Regions from separate parts of the Shewanella sp. SM101 genome, predicted to be linked through region 2. Evidence: predicted binding sites of a transcription regulator. Region 2 holds the regulator's gene; the other holds the start of a gene.
The links. The regulator FliA, encoded in region 2, starts transcription of late flagellar genes. The targets are predictions, from matches to a motif close to CTAAAGNTNNNNNNNNNNNNGCCGATA.
Positions count from the first base shown of each region.

Region 1: L5M38_RS04035 (VC2046/SO_2500 family protein) is a predicted target of FliA. The motif match lies at 4,076-4,102, and genes of this name have one in related genera.

Region 1 is NZ_JAKKRH010000005.1:37,082-43,761, reverse strand. Features, by position in the region: gene rrtA (rhombosortase) at 1-495, opposite strand, end outside; gene queC (7-cyano-7-deazaguanine synthase QueC) at 492-1,214, opposite strand; gene queE (7-carboxy-7-deazaguanine synthase QueE) at 1,386-2,054, shown strand; gene L5M38_RS04055 (PLP-dependent cysteine synthase family protein) at 2,167-3,312, opposite strand; tRNA gene L5M38_RS04050 (tRNA-Tyr) at 3,544-3,628, opposite strand; tRNA gene L5M38_RS04045 (tRNA-Tyr) at 3,771-3,855, opposite strand; tRNA gene L5M38_RS04040 (tRNA-Tyr) at 3,927-4,011, opposite strand; gene L5M38_RS04035 (VC2046/SO_2500 family protein) at 4,137-4,625, shown strand; gene L5M38_RS04030 (DUF406 family protein) at 4,834-5,121, shown strand; gene L5M38_RS04025 (putative bifunctional diguanylate cyclase/phosphodiesterase) at 5,366-6,680, shown strand, end outside.
Region 2 is NZ_JAKKRH010000012.1:87,858-94,537, forward strand. Features, by position in the region: gene flhF (flagellar biosynthesis protein FlhF) at 1-129, shown strand, start outside; gene L5M38_RS08680 (MinD/ParA family protein) at 134-1,015, shown strand; gene L5M38_RS08685 (RNA polymerase sigma factor FliA) at 1,008-1,721, shown strand; gene cheY (chemotaxis response regulator CheY) at 1,769-2,152, shown strand; gene L5M38_RS08695 (protein phosphatase CheZ) at 2,166-2,903, shown strand; gene L5M38_RS08700 (chemotaxis protein CheA) at 2,919-5,168, shown strand; gene L5M38_RS08705 (chemotaxis response regulator protein-glutamate methylesterase) at 5,189-6,316, shown strand; gene L5M38_RS08710 (membrane anchored protein in chemotaxis locus) at 6,330-6,680, shown strand, end outside.

The DNA.
Region 1 (6,680 bases), on a different contig from region 2:
GCGCGCACCTATCATGGCGGTGACATCACTGCTGGCACCATAAAGCTGTTCGTAACCGACTTTGATGATAACGCCAACGAGCAGCAGATAGCCTGAGCGCAGCTTACGGACAATATCCTGCACTGCGCCGTAGGCGAACAAACCATGCAACATACCGCTTAAGCCGACATAACCAAGCAATTGCGGATAGCCTAAATACAAGCCTATACCTTCAAGTAAACATAACACGAAAAATAGTGCACTTAAGCCTTTGAGATGATAATGAAAATGGTGCAAAAATAGCACCACCCACAGCCCTGCAAGGTTCATCAATAGATGCCATTGATTCGTGTGCAGTAAATTTCCACTGATTAATCGCCACCATTCACCTTCACTAATTGCACTGCGGCGATAGGCGAGTAGGTTATCGACAGCGGGGCTTGCTAAGCCTGCGGCATACAAACCCGCACAGATCAGACTCACCATCAGCGCGACCCAATAGGGACTGCGTGTCATGCTTTTGGCTCGCTGGCGTCAAGCTCAGCCATGACCGCCGCTTTATTCTGTAGATAGTCATCTAATCCACGTTTGCGAAGATGACAGGCAGGGCAATCACCACAGCCATCGCCAATCACGCCGTTATAACAGGTGAGAGTATGGTGGCGAACCAGATCAAGTTGCTGATATTTATCCGCCAGTGCCCAGGTTTGTGCCTTATTGAGCCACATCAAAGGCGTGATGATTTTTAGTTGTTTATCCATGCCTTGAACTAAGGCGGATTCCATCGCTTTGACAAAATAGTTACGACAATCAGGGTAGCCAGAAAAATCCGTTTCACACACGCCTGTGATAATCGCTTGCGCTCCTAATTGATAGGCATAAATGCCTGCAAGCGTTAAAAATAGAATATTACGGCCGGGCACGAAGGTATTGGGTAAGCCATTTTCCATCAACTCGTGTGAAACGGGTATTGCATCACGGGTGAGGGCTGAAATAGCTAACTCATTGAGTAAGGTGACATCCATGACTTTATGGCTGGTGATCTTCAAACGTTTTGCTAAGGATTTGGCAACTTCAATTTCTTCGCGGTGGCGTTGACCGTAGTCAAAAGTGATCCCATGTACTTCATCGTACTGGGTTAGGGCTTGAATAAGGCAAGTTGTTGAGTCTTGTCCGCCACTGAATACCACCACTGCTTTGGACACCACTGTTTTTGACACTAAGCTCGTTGACATAAAGGATTTCACTTCACCGTAGAACAGGTATAAATAGGGCGTTAGTGTAACTCAGGCCTTATGGCTTGCAAACTCTGACTATAGGGTCGAAATAGGCTTTCTCGGCGCAAAAACTTGCAGCTCAAGCTAAAATCCACTATAAATGCCGCCCCAGAAAAGTGGAACGTCAGTATGAATTACCCTGTCAACGAAGTATTTGAAACCATTCAAGGTGAAGGTGTCTTTACCGGAGTGCCCGCCATATTTGTCCGCCTACAAGGTTGTCCCGTGGGATGTGCTTGGTGCGATACGAAACAGACATGGGATGTGCTTGAAGCCAATAAGGTGTCGCCAGAGCAAGTGATTACCGTGGACGGCACCATTGGTCGCTGGGCTGATCATACGGCGCAAAGTCTTATTGCTGCTTTTCACGCTAAAGGCTTTACTGCGCGGCATATCGTGATCACCGGCGGTGAGCCTTGTATGTACGATTTACGCGAATTAACCGAGACCTTGCACAGTCAAGGCTTTGCGACTCAAATCGAAACCAGTGGCACCTTCGAAATCAACTGTGCCGATGACACTTGGGTGACAGTATCACCCAAGGTGAACATGAAAGGGGGCTATCAGGTATTAGCACAGGCGCTGAACCGCGCCAATGAGATTAAGCATCCTATCGCTACTGAAAATCACATCGATGAACTTGATGAGTTACTGCATGACATCGATATTTCAGCGAAAACGATTTGCCTGCAGCCGATTAGTCAAAAGCCTAGAGCGACAGAACTGGCGATGAAAGTGTGTATCGCCCGTAATTGGCGCTTATCGATCCAGACCCATAAGTATTTAAATATTGATTAATGCTAATCTGCAAAGCATAAAAAACGCCTCACAATTGTGGGGCGTTTTTTATGGTGGATGTTTTGTGGATTCTAAACCTATCGACTTAAGATAAGGTGTTTAATACAGTTGCTTAATCAAGCTCACTTAACTGGCCGAAATGATTAAATGCTGCAAGTTGGCGCTGATAGGGCGCAATATCGCCGATGTTAGCTGCAATCCAATCTGTATCGTAATAAGTATCAAGGTAACGCTCACCCGAGTCACAAATGAGGGTCACTATTGAGCCTTGCTCTCCACGCGCTTGCATTTGTACGGCAAGTTGCAATGCGCCGTACAGGTTGGTTCCTGTGGATGCGCCGGTTTTACGGCCAATCAATTGTTCTAACCAATGAATTGTCGCCACTGATGCGGCGTCGGGAATTTGCAGCATAGTATCGACAACACCAGGAATAAACGATGGCTCGACTCTCGGTCGACCTATGCCTTCAATCTTACTGCCATTGCAACAAGTTAAGCTGGCATCGCCGCTCTGATAGAAATCAAAAAAAACGGAGTTTTGCGGGTCGACTACGCAAAGTTGTGTCGCCAACCTTTGATAGCGAATGTAACGGCCTATGGTCGCCGATGTGCCGCCAGTGCCTGGGCTCATCACTATCCACCGCGGGATAGTGTGTGGCTCGCGCTCCATCTGATTGAAGATAGAGTTGGCTATGTTGTTATTACCGCGCCAGTCGGTTGCACGCTCGGCGTAGGTGAATTGATCCATATAATGGCCGCCAAGCTCTGCGGCAAGGCGCGCCGATTCTGCGTAAATCTCACTGGAATGATCGACAAAATGACATTGACCGCCATAGAAAGTGATCTGCTCAATCTTCTTTTTAGCCGTGCTTTTGGGCATTACGGCAATAAAAGGTAAACCGAGTAAGCGGGCAAAGTAGGCTTCAGAAATCGCCGTACTGCCCGATGAGGATTCGATAATTGGCGTGCCTTGCTTAATCCAGCCGTTACACAGGGCATAGAGGAAGAGTGAGCGGGCGAGGCGATGCTTCAAACTCCCTGTCGGGTGGGTACTTTCATCTTTAAGATAAATATCTATGCCATCGAGCATAGGTAATTCAAGCTTAATCAAGTGGGTATCGGCGCTGCGCTGAAAATCCGCTTCAATCTTGCCTATCGCGTGGGCTTCCCATGTTGGGCAGAGTCTGTGAGCGCTGTGAGAATCCACTGGTGGTTGAATCGTGTTAGAAATCATAGTAGTCACATCGAAAGAGATCATTTTCAGAGCATATCACAGGGACGGGCAAAGCGGTTTTATTGGATGAGCTTGAAGTCATTCGCTTAAAGTAGAGCACGACGTAATTGAAATCAAAAACAAATGTCGCTCACCAAGAGGTTTACTTAATATAGAAATGCCAAGAATTTAATTAGATTAAGCTGGAACAGTCAGATTAAGTTGGAACAGACTAAGCGGAAGTGGAACAAGAAGGATATGCGAGAGTGAAAGAAATGGTGGAGGGAGAAGGATTCGAACCTTCGAAGGCTGAGCCGTCAGATTTACAGTCTGATCCCTTTGGCCACTCGGGAACCCCTCCACAAACTTTCTTTTTAGCTTTACAACTGACTTTTAAAATTGTCTTTCAAAACATCATCAATAACAGACTTGTTTATCAAGACAAAACTAAACATTGGCCATGTTTAGTCTTTGAAAATGATTATCTGCGTTAGAGATAAAGATGGTGGAGGGAGAAGGATTCGAACCTTCGAAGGCTGAGCCGTCAGATTTACAGTCTGATCCCTTTGGCCACTCGGGAACCCCTCCACGAATACCTTTAACGCTTTTGTAAAACTCTACATCATTTTCGAACAACACGATAAAACTTGCAGTGCAAATGGTGGAGGGAGAAGGATTCGAACCTTCGAAGGCTGAGCCGTCAGATTTACAGTCTGATCCCTTTGGCCACTCGGGAACCCCTCCTCAATTGCGGCCGCCATAGTAGTCAGAAACCTTTTCCATGTAAATACCCAATTTAAAAATATTCCTAAAGTTATGTATCAAATGGTCGATTAACTAACAACGAATTGTTTTGACGATGTTTTTTTATGCAAATTGATGTTCCTTTAGTCAACGAAGCCCAAATTGGCACCCGCTTAAACGCAGCGATAGAAAACGACAGACGGGGCGAATTCGCCCTGTTGCTGTCGTTACTGTCGGTTGACGCTCGGGATATGGCACAATTCCAATGGCAAAATGAACTTGATATGGCGCAAAAATTACAACGTCAGTTCGAATTGCCACCGCAGCAAAGTTTAATGGCGGATTTATCGTCTGCTGAACCAGTGGTTGATAACAGCAGTATTTTTATGGCTCAAGGTCCACGTGCGTTTCAATTACAACAAGCATTGCGACCGGAAGCCTTAGTCATCCGTGGCGGCGAGTCAGTCGCAATGGCAGAAGCGTTAAGTAACTGTGACCATGTCACTCAGCTGAGGCAAAGGGGCCAACTAACCGCGCCCAAAGTCGAGATTATGCACTTTGCTGATCAATTGGCAATCCAACGTAATCTTGTGCCTTTGCTCGCCTCAGCCTAAGGCCGTCTTCCCGCAAGTGGTCTTCAGTACCCATCAAGTCAATCTGATCCATTTCGATAAATAAGCGTGAGCTAAAGCCAGTTATCTTGAAGCTTAATTACCTATAATTCGTATTAACCTATCGAGTTAAAATTTACCACGTTAAAAATTTAACGAGCATATTTTAGTTATGCCGTTAATCAGTCGCTCTATACATTAAGGAATACAGATGAAAGGCATAATAGAAGCACAGAGCCCGACAGTGAATGACACTTGCACCGATTGCGGCAGCTTTGTCGATATCGGCGCCGTTATTGATGAACACGATACGTTATTGACGTTAAATTTTGTTGGCGATAGCGCTCAAGCGGATGCCGAAAGCATGGCAACACGCGCTCAAACTCGATTTGCTGAAGTGCAAACTGAATTTGTGACTAAGACTGAAGGCGTCGACTTACTGCTGACCTTCAATGTCAGCGCGGAAAAAATGATTTTTCAATTGGAAAACGGCCTGTAATTTTTAAAGCAGCACTTTAGTTTTTAGTCGGTTATGGATATCCGGAAATCGCGCTAATTGCCTAAAAATGCTGCTATTGTTAACCAAATTGTAATAAATTGTGCCACATGTTGCTGTGCTTACAACAGTTAGTGTAATATGCCTCCAAATAAGAATAATTCAATCAGCTTAATTCCACATTTTGAGGTAAGTTTGCTAACAGCAAAGACCTTTAGCCCAACACGAAGTTTTGTAGGGAACCAGCGTGAAGCGACGTCAGCATCAGCATTTATTGGAGTCTTTGGTACAGTCAACTGCAAAACAGCAGGGCGATTTCACAAAGACGGCAGAGTTAACCACAGAGTTGTTGTGCCAGAATTTAGCGGTTTCTTTGGTATCAGTGTGGACTTTTTCATCTGATCAACAAACCCAATCACTCGTCGCACAATTTGGTTCTATGATGTTGCAAGACATTCATAGACCTAAGTTATTACAAGATTGTCCCCGGTATGTACACGAGCTCAAAACTCTGCGCCATATCGATGCAGGCAATGCCCTGACCGATCCACGTTTAAGTGAATTGGCTGAGTGCTATTTTATCCCGCGGCAAATCAACTCGAGTCTTGACATCGCCATTCGTATCAATGGCCATCTCGAAGGTGTGCTCTGCATCGAGCGGGCACAATTGACTCCCCACTGGCATGACAGTGAAATTCACCTCGCGTGCCAGATGGCCGACCAATTAGCCCTGACCTTAGCGACAAAACACAGCTACGATAAAGAAGAAAGCTTGAGTTTATTTCGCTGTGCCACTGAACAATCGCGACAAATCAGTATGTTAATTAATCTGCATACTGAAAAAGTCGAGTATGTGAATCAGGCGCACAGTGAAATCACTGGCATGCCCCGTGAACAGATTATCGGCGCGAATATCCGTGAGTTGGCTTTTTTCAAGCAGCATGCCCAATTAGCCGAGCAAACCCTAGCGCAAATCTTTAGGGGCGAAATTGCCAAAGGCGAAGTGCAGTTTAGTCGTGCCGATGGCAGTCGTTATTGGCTGACATACGTGCTGAGTCAGTTCATTACCGATCGCGGCAATCATTATGCCTTGGTCTCGTGTGAAGAAAATACCGACGAGCATAACTATAAGTCAGAGCTTGAACGGCTTGCTTGGCGTTGTGGATTAACGGGACTCCATAACCGTACTCATTTTAATCGAGTCCTTGAACGTACCACGAAGGGACTGTTGTTATTAGTTGATTTAGTGGGATTTAAGCGTTTTAACGATACCTATGGCCATGAAAATGGCGATAGCTTGTTGATAGAAATTGCCCGCCGTTTGAAACATTTTTCTGAGATTAATAAGGCCACCGAAATTGCCCGCGTCGGCAGCGATGAATTTGCCGTGCTGTTGACCGATGATAATGCGGTTTACGATCTCGATTATTTTAGTACTCGCCTGTATCAACATCTTGCTATGCCTATTTTAATCGGCCGTGAGCAAGTCGAACCTAAGCCTGCTTTAGCTGTGGTTGATATTGCCTCTGTGGCGAGTTTGTTTGCCCCATTAACCTGTGCCG
Region 2 (6,680 bases):
CCTGAAGATATGAAAGTTGCGGATACCCTAGATTTAGCCCAGCAGGCACTCGCAGCGTTAGATAGTACAGAACAACAATCATTACAAGACACAGCGTGGTCAGATAATATGGCCTGTGCATTTGAGTAGATTTATGACCCTGGATCAAGCAAGTGGTTTACGTATGATGAATCAACCCTATAACGAAAAAGTGAAAGTAATCGCGGTCACTGGTGGTAAAGGAGGCGTGGGTAAAACCAGCGTTTCTATTAATACTGCTGTGGCATTAGCCGAAAAAGGCAAGCGTGTCTTGGTACTTGACGCTGACCTTGGCTTAGCAAACGTCGACGTCATGCTGGGTATTCGTGCCGAGCGTAACCTCTCTCATGTTCTCTCTGGTGATGCAGAGCTTGACGATATTATCGTGCGTGGTCCTAAGGGGATAGGCATAGTACCTGCCACCTCAGGAACACAGGGGATGGTGGAATTAAGCCCTGCGCAACATGCTGGATTAATCCGTGCATTTAGTGAGATGCGGACTCAGTTTGATATTCTAGTCGTAGATACTGCTGCTGGGATCTCAGATATGGTGCTCAGTTTCTCACGTGCTTCGCAGGATGTGCTAGTCGTTGTTTGTGATGAACCCACTTCGATTACCGATGCCTACGCCCTGATTAAAATTCTCAGCCGTGAGCATGGCGTGTTCCGTTTTAAAATAGTTGCCAATATGGTGCGTAGTTTACGCGAAGGTATGGAATTATTTGCTAAACTCAGTAAAGTGACCGACAGATTTTTAGATGTTGCACTTGAATTAGTCGCTACGATTCCATTTGACGAAAACTTACGTAAATCTGTTCGTAAACAAAAATTGGTGGTTGAAGCTTATCCTAAATCACCAGCGGCAATTGCGTATCAAGGATTGGCAAATAAAATTTTGAGTTGGCCTGTGCCGCAGCAACCTGGTGGGCATTTGGAGTTTTTCGTTGAGCGTTTAGTACAACGACCAGATTTTCAAGAGGAAAAAACGAGTGAATAAAGCCGCTGCGTATACTTGTTTAGACAATAAATCGTCGATCGTTGAACAGTATGCTCCGTTGGTTAAAAGAATTGCGCATCATTTACTCGCCAGACTACCTGCATCTGTGCAGTTAGATGATTTACTCCAAGCTGGGATGATGGGGTTACTAGAAGCATCATCCAAGTTTGATGGTGGCAAGGGTGCGAAATTTGAAACCTTCGCCGGCATACGCATACGTGGAGCCATGTTAGATGAAATTCGTCGTGGCGACTGGGTCCCTCGTTCCGTTCATCGAAATAATCGTAAGGTTGCACACGCTATTGATGAGTTAGAGCAAGAACTGGGCCGTGATGCACGCGACACAGAAATTGCAGAAAAACTTGATATGACGCTCGATGAGTACCATCATATTCTTAACGATGTTTCTGTCGGAAAAATCATAGGGATAGAAGATTTAGGCGTATCTCAGGATATACTTACAGTGAGTGATCGGTCCGATGATGATTCATTTGAAGCATTAGCTGAGAACCAATTTCATTCTGCTCTGGTTGAGGCAATTAAATTATTGCCTGAAAGAGATGCATTAGTGTTATCCCTGTACTACGATGAAGCATTGAATTTAAAAGAGATTGGCGCCATTCTTGAAGTCAGTGAATCGCGGGTTAGCCAGATATTAAGTCAGGCAATGTTGCGATTGAAAGCTAAACTCAAGCACTGGACATAAGTATAATTATTAATCGAGCACAGAATGTCAGCTCACCGGAGGAAACCTTGGACAAGAATATGAAGATTCTCATTGTTGACGATTTTTCGACAATGAGGCGTATCATCAAGAACTTGTTGCGAGACTTGGGGTTTAATAACACCCAAGAAGCAGACGATGGCTCAACAGCCCTGCCGATGTTGCAAAAGGGGGATTTTGATTTTGTTGTTACAGATTGGAATATGCCTGGTATGCAAGGAATCGATCTGTTAAAAGCAATTCGCGCTGATGATTCGCTAAAGCATTTACCCGTATTAATGGTAACTGCTGAAGCAAAACGTGAACAGATTATTGCTGCCGCTCAAGCGGGAGTGAATGGTTATGTGGTTAAGCCTTTTACCGCTGCAACGCTGAAAGAGAAGTTAGATAAAATATTCGAACGACTCGCTTGAGCAAGGATGAGCTATGAAGTCACAAACATCAGGGCTCATCACGCTCGAGCAAGCTCAGCATTTAGTTGAATTATTAAGTGCAAGTGAGCAAAGTCAGGCAGATGATTTATTTCGGGAGCTTGCTGCTCCACTGCAACGAGAATTATTCGAAGAAGTAGGTAAATTAACTCGGCAACTTCATAGTGCGCTGATGGATTTTCAAGTTGATAATCGTCTTTCTGAATTAGCCAATACAGAAATTCCCGATGCCAAGCAACGTTTAAATTACGTTATTGACATGACTGAACAAGCGGCAAATAAAACCATGGATGCGGTTGAAGAATGTTTACCTTTGGCCAATGCCGTAACGGTTAATATTCAAAAAGTCATGCCATCTTGGGACAAATTAATGCGACGCGAGATAGCACTGAGTGAATTTAAGGGCCTTTGTCACGATGTCCAAGATCTTATGTCCCGTAGTTCAAACGACTCGATTCGATTACGTGAATTGCTGAATCAAATATTGATGGCGCAAGATTTTCAAGACTTAACAGGGCAAATGATACGCCGTGTTATTGATTTAGTAATGGAAGTTGAAAGTAATCTGGTTTCTATGCTGACGGTATTTGGTGAGCAGCCTATGATTGAAAGTCAGATTGCTCAGAAAAATAATATTGAAGCGGAAGGGCCGATAATGAATGCCGAGCTTCGTCAAGATGTAGTAACGGGTCAAGACGAAGTGGATGATCTTCTATCGAGTCTGGGTTTCTAACTGGGAGTCAATTTGATGGCCTTTGATGTAGATGAAGAGATACTCCAGGACTTTTTAATCGAAGCCGGTGAAATTTTAGAGCTTCTGCAAGAGCAACTCGTTGCGCTTGAAAATAATCCTGATGACACAAACTTGCTAAACGCCATTTTCCGAGGGTTTCATACCGTTAAAGGTGGCGCTGGCTTTCTTAGCTTAACTCCCATGGTTGATGTTTGTCATGAGGCTGAGAATACCTTCGATTTATTGCGGACAGGCAAGCGTAGCGTTAACGCAGAGTTGATGGATATTATTTTGCAGGCTGTTGATGCAATTAATACCATGTTTGCGCAAACCCAGCAGGGCGAGCAACAAGACCCCGCCGATTCAGGTTTGTTAGCGAGACTTAAAATGCTCAGTTCAGGTGCGCCTTTGCCATCTGAAGTCGCTTCTGCCAAGGTTGTAGAGCCAGAACCTGTTGTTGAAGTCATTATTGATACTCCTACCCTTCAAGAAATCCCTGCTGACATAAGTGATAACTCATCTTCCATTGAAAATACGTCTTCAAGTATCGATGATATCAATGATGCTGAATTTGAAGCTTTATTGGATACGCTTCATGGTTCAGGAAAGGGACCTGCGGTCGCTGCTACCACATTTGTATCTGAGCCTGTTGCTGTCAAGCCTGCTGCACCAATTAAAACACCTTCAACATCAGGTGATGACATCACTGATGATGAGTTCGAGGCGTTACTGGATGAACTTCATGGCTCAGGTAAATTTAAAGCTGAGGCTGAAGTGCCTGTTAAGCCTAAGGTTGTGGCAACACCTGCGCCTCAACCGATTGTAGATGCTGATGAAATTACCGATGATGAGTTTGAGCGATTACTCGATGAACTCCATGGGAAAGGCGGAGCACCTGCGAAAGCTGAAGTAAAAGCGCCTACGCCCCCTGTTTCGACTGTAGCACCTACTGCTGCACCACATGCTCCTGCGCCAGTAAAAGCCGCAGTACCAGCTCCTGCCCCAGTCGTTGCTGCAAAACCTAAGGTGGAAATTGCGGTTGTCGATAAAGCACCTGCTAAGGCTAGCTCTGCGAATGTGCCTCAGGGTGAAACAACGGTACGTGTAGATACTGCACGACTCGACCAGATCATGAATATGGTGGGTGAGTTAGTGTTAGTGCGTAATCGATTGGTGAGCTTAGGCATCAGCCGTGATGATGAGGAGATGTCGAAAGCTCTCGCGAACTTAGATCTCGTTACTGCCGATTTGCAAGGCGCTGTGATGAAAACCCGTATGCAACCGATCAAGAAAGTGTTTGGTCGTTTCCCTCGGGTGGTACGTGATCTTGCTCGTACACTAAACAAAGAAATTGATTTGATCATGGTCGGTGAAGAAACTGACTTAGATAAAAACCTCGTTGAAGCGCTTGCCGATCCACTCGTCCACTTAGTGCGTAACTCTGTGGACCATGGTATCGAGATGCCAAACGAGCGTGAAGCTAGTGGTAAGCCAAGAACGGGAACGATTACCTTATCTGCAAGTCAGGAAGGCGACCATATACTGCTGAAAATCGAAGACGATGGCGCAGGCATGGATCCTGAAAAACTCAAAAAAATTGCCATAAACCGTGGTGTGCTCGATGAAGATTCTGCTTCGCGGATGACAGACAGCGAAGCCTATAATTTGATTTTTGCACCAGGTTTTTCAACTAAAGTTGAGATTTCAGATATTTCAGGCCGTGGTGTTGGGATGGACGTGGTAAAAACTCGTATCACCCAGCTGAATGGCACTGTACATATTGATTCCATGAAAGGTAAGGGAACGATACTTGAGATTAAAGTACCGCTAACACTGGCGATTATGCCAACCTTAATGGTCGATGTCGCTAAACAAGTGTTTGCATTACCTCTATCTAGCGTGAATGAGATTTTCCATCTCGATCTCACAAAAACCAATATTGTTGATGGGCAACTGACTGTCATAGTGCGTAATAAGGCCGTACCTTTGTTCTATTTGGAACACTGGCTACATAGAAACAAAACCACCTTTAAACATGGCGATAAAAAGCATGGTCATGTGGTTATCGTGCAATTAGGCATGATGCAAATTGGTTTTGTAGTGGATGCCTTAATAGGACAAGAAGAAGTCGTTATTAAACCTCTTGGCGCTATGTTACATGGCACACCTGGGATGGCTGGTGCGACAATTACATCGGATGGTGGTATTGCACTGATCTTAGATGTTCCTGGATTGCTAAAGCATTATGCGAAAAGTAAGAATTAGTTTCCAAGCTAAGGAATGGAATGGCCATTAAAGTATTAGTCGTTGATGACTCAAGTTTTTTCAGACGACGTGTTAGTGAAATAGTCAATCAAGATCCTGAACTGGAAGTTATCGCGACGGCCTCAAATGGGGCCGAAGCGGTGAAGTTGGCTGCTGAGCTTAATCCCCAAGTTATTACTATGGATATTGAGATGCCTGTCATGGATGGTATTACTGCTGTTCGTGAAATCATGGCTAAGTGTCCGACTCCGATCTTGATGTTTTCTTCTTTAACCCATGATGGCGCTAAAGCAACGTTAGACGCTTTAGATGCTGGTGCATTAGATTTTCTGCCTAAACGTTTTGAAGATATTGCGACCAACAAAGATGATGCCATTTTATTGTTGCAACAAAGAGTTAAGGCATTGGGACGACGCAGAATGTTTCGTCCGATTGCACGTCCTGTGGTCGCGCCAACACCTAGCGTGCGTCCAACAGGTAGCGTTTTAGGTACAACGAGTATATCGGCTCATACGCCTGTCGCAGCTCCTGTTAGAACCTCAACGGCAACGACGATTCGTGCAAGTGGTAAACAGTATAAATTATTGCTGATCGGTACATCTACTGGTGGTCCGGTTGCGCTGCAAAAAATACTCACGCAGTTTCCGGCAAACTATCCGCATCCTATTTTATTAATCCAGCATATGCCTGCTGCCTTTACCCCTGCATTTGCGAGTCGTTTAAATGGCTTATGTAAGATTGAAGTGAAAGAGGCCGCTAATGGCGATCTTCTTAAACCGGGTTGCGCATATTTAGCGCCAGGTGGTATGCAAATGATGGTTGAACGTACTGGAGCAAGTGGCCGATTAAAAGTTATCGCAGGCAGTGCTGATATGAATTATAAGCCCTGTGTGGATATTACCTTTGCTTCTGCTTCTAAAGCCTTTAGTGGTGATGTGCTTGCTGTTGTATTAACTGGCATGGGGGCGGATGGCAGAGAAGGCGCACGTATGTTGAAAGCTGTAGGCGCAACCATTTGGGCGCAAGATGAAGCCAGTTGTGTGGTTTATGGTATGCCACAAGCCGTTGCGAGTGCAGGGATTGCCACCCAGTCGATAGCCTTAGATAACATGGCCGAATGTATTTTAAAAGAGTCTGTTCGTGTCTAAAAACCAATATCCGATGAGCACAAATAGTGTGCTCATCATCTTGTTGATGGGCATAGCCATTTTGGTTCTTGGTGCCTTAAGCCTTGATTACAAGCGTAAGAATAGTTTGCTGCAGGCGGATGTAAAACGTTTGGAATCGACTCAGGTGCTGTTAATGGTACCTGACGAACAGGCTGAGGCCATTGCAACTTGGTTAGCGTCTCATCCCGATCAGACTAAAGCAATGTTGCAATTAGCGGCTCCTGGTGAGCAGAAGGCTGTAGCGATTGGTCCTGAGCCGGTACAAAATAGCATTCCGCCTTTGCTGAGCAAACTAGATACTGAAATAGATACGGCGAAGGAAAAAACTAATCTGGAATCCTCT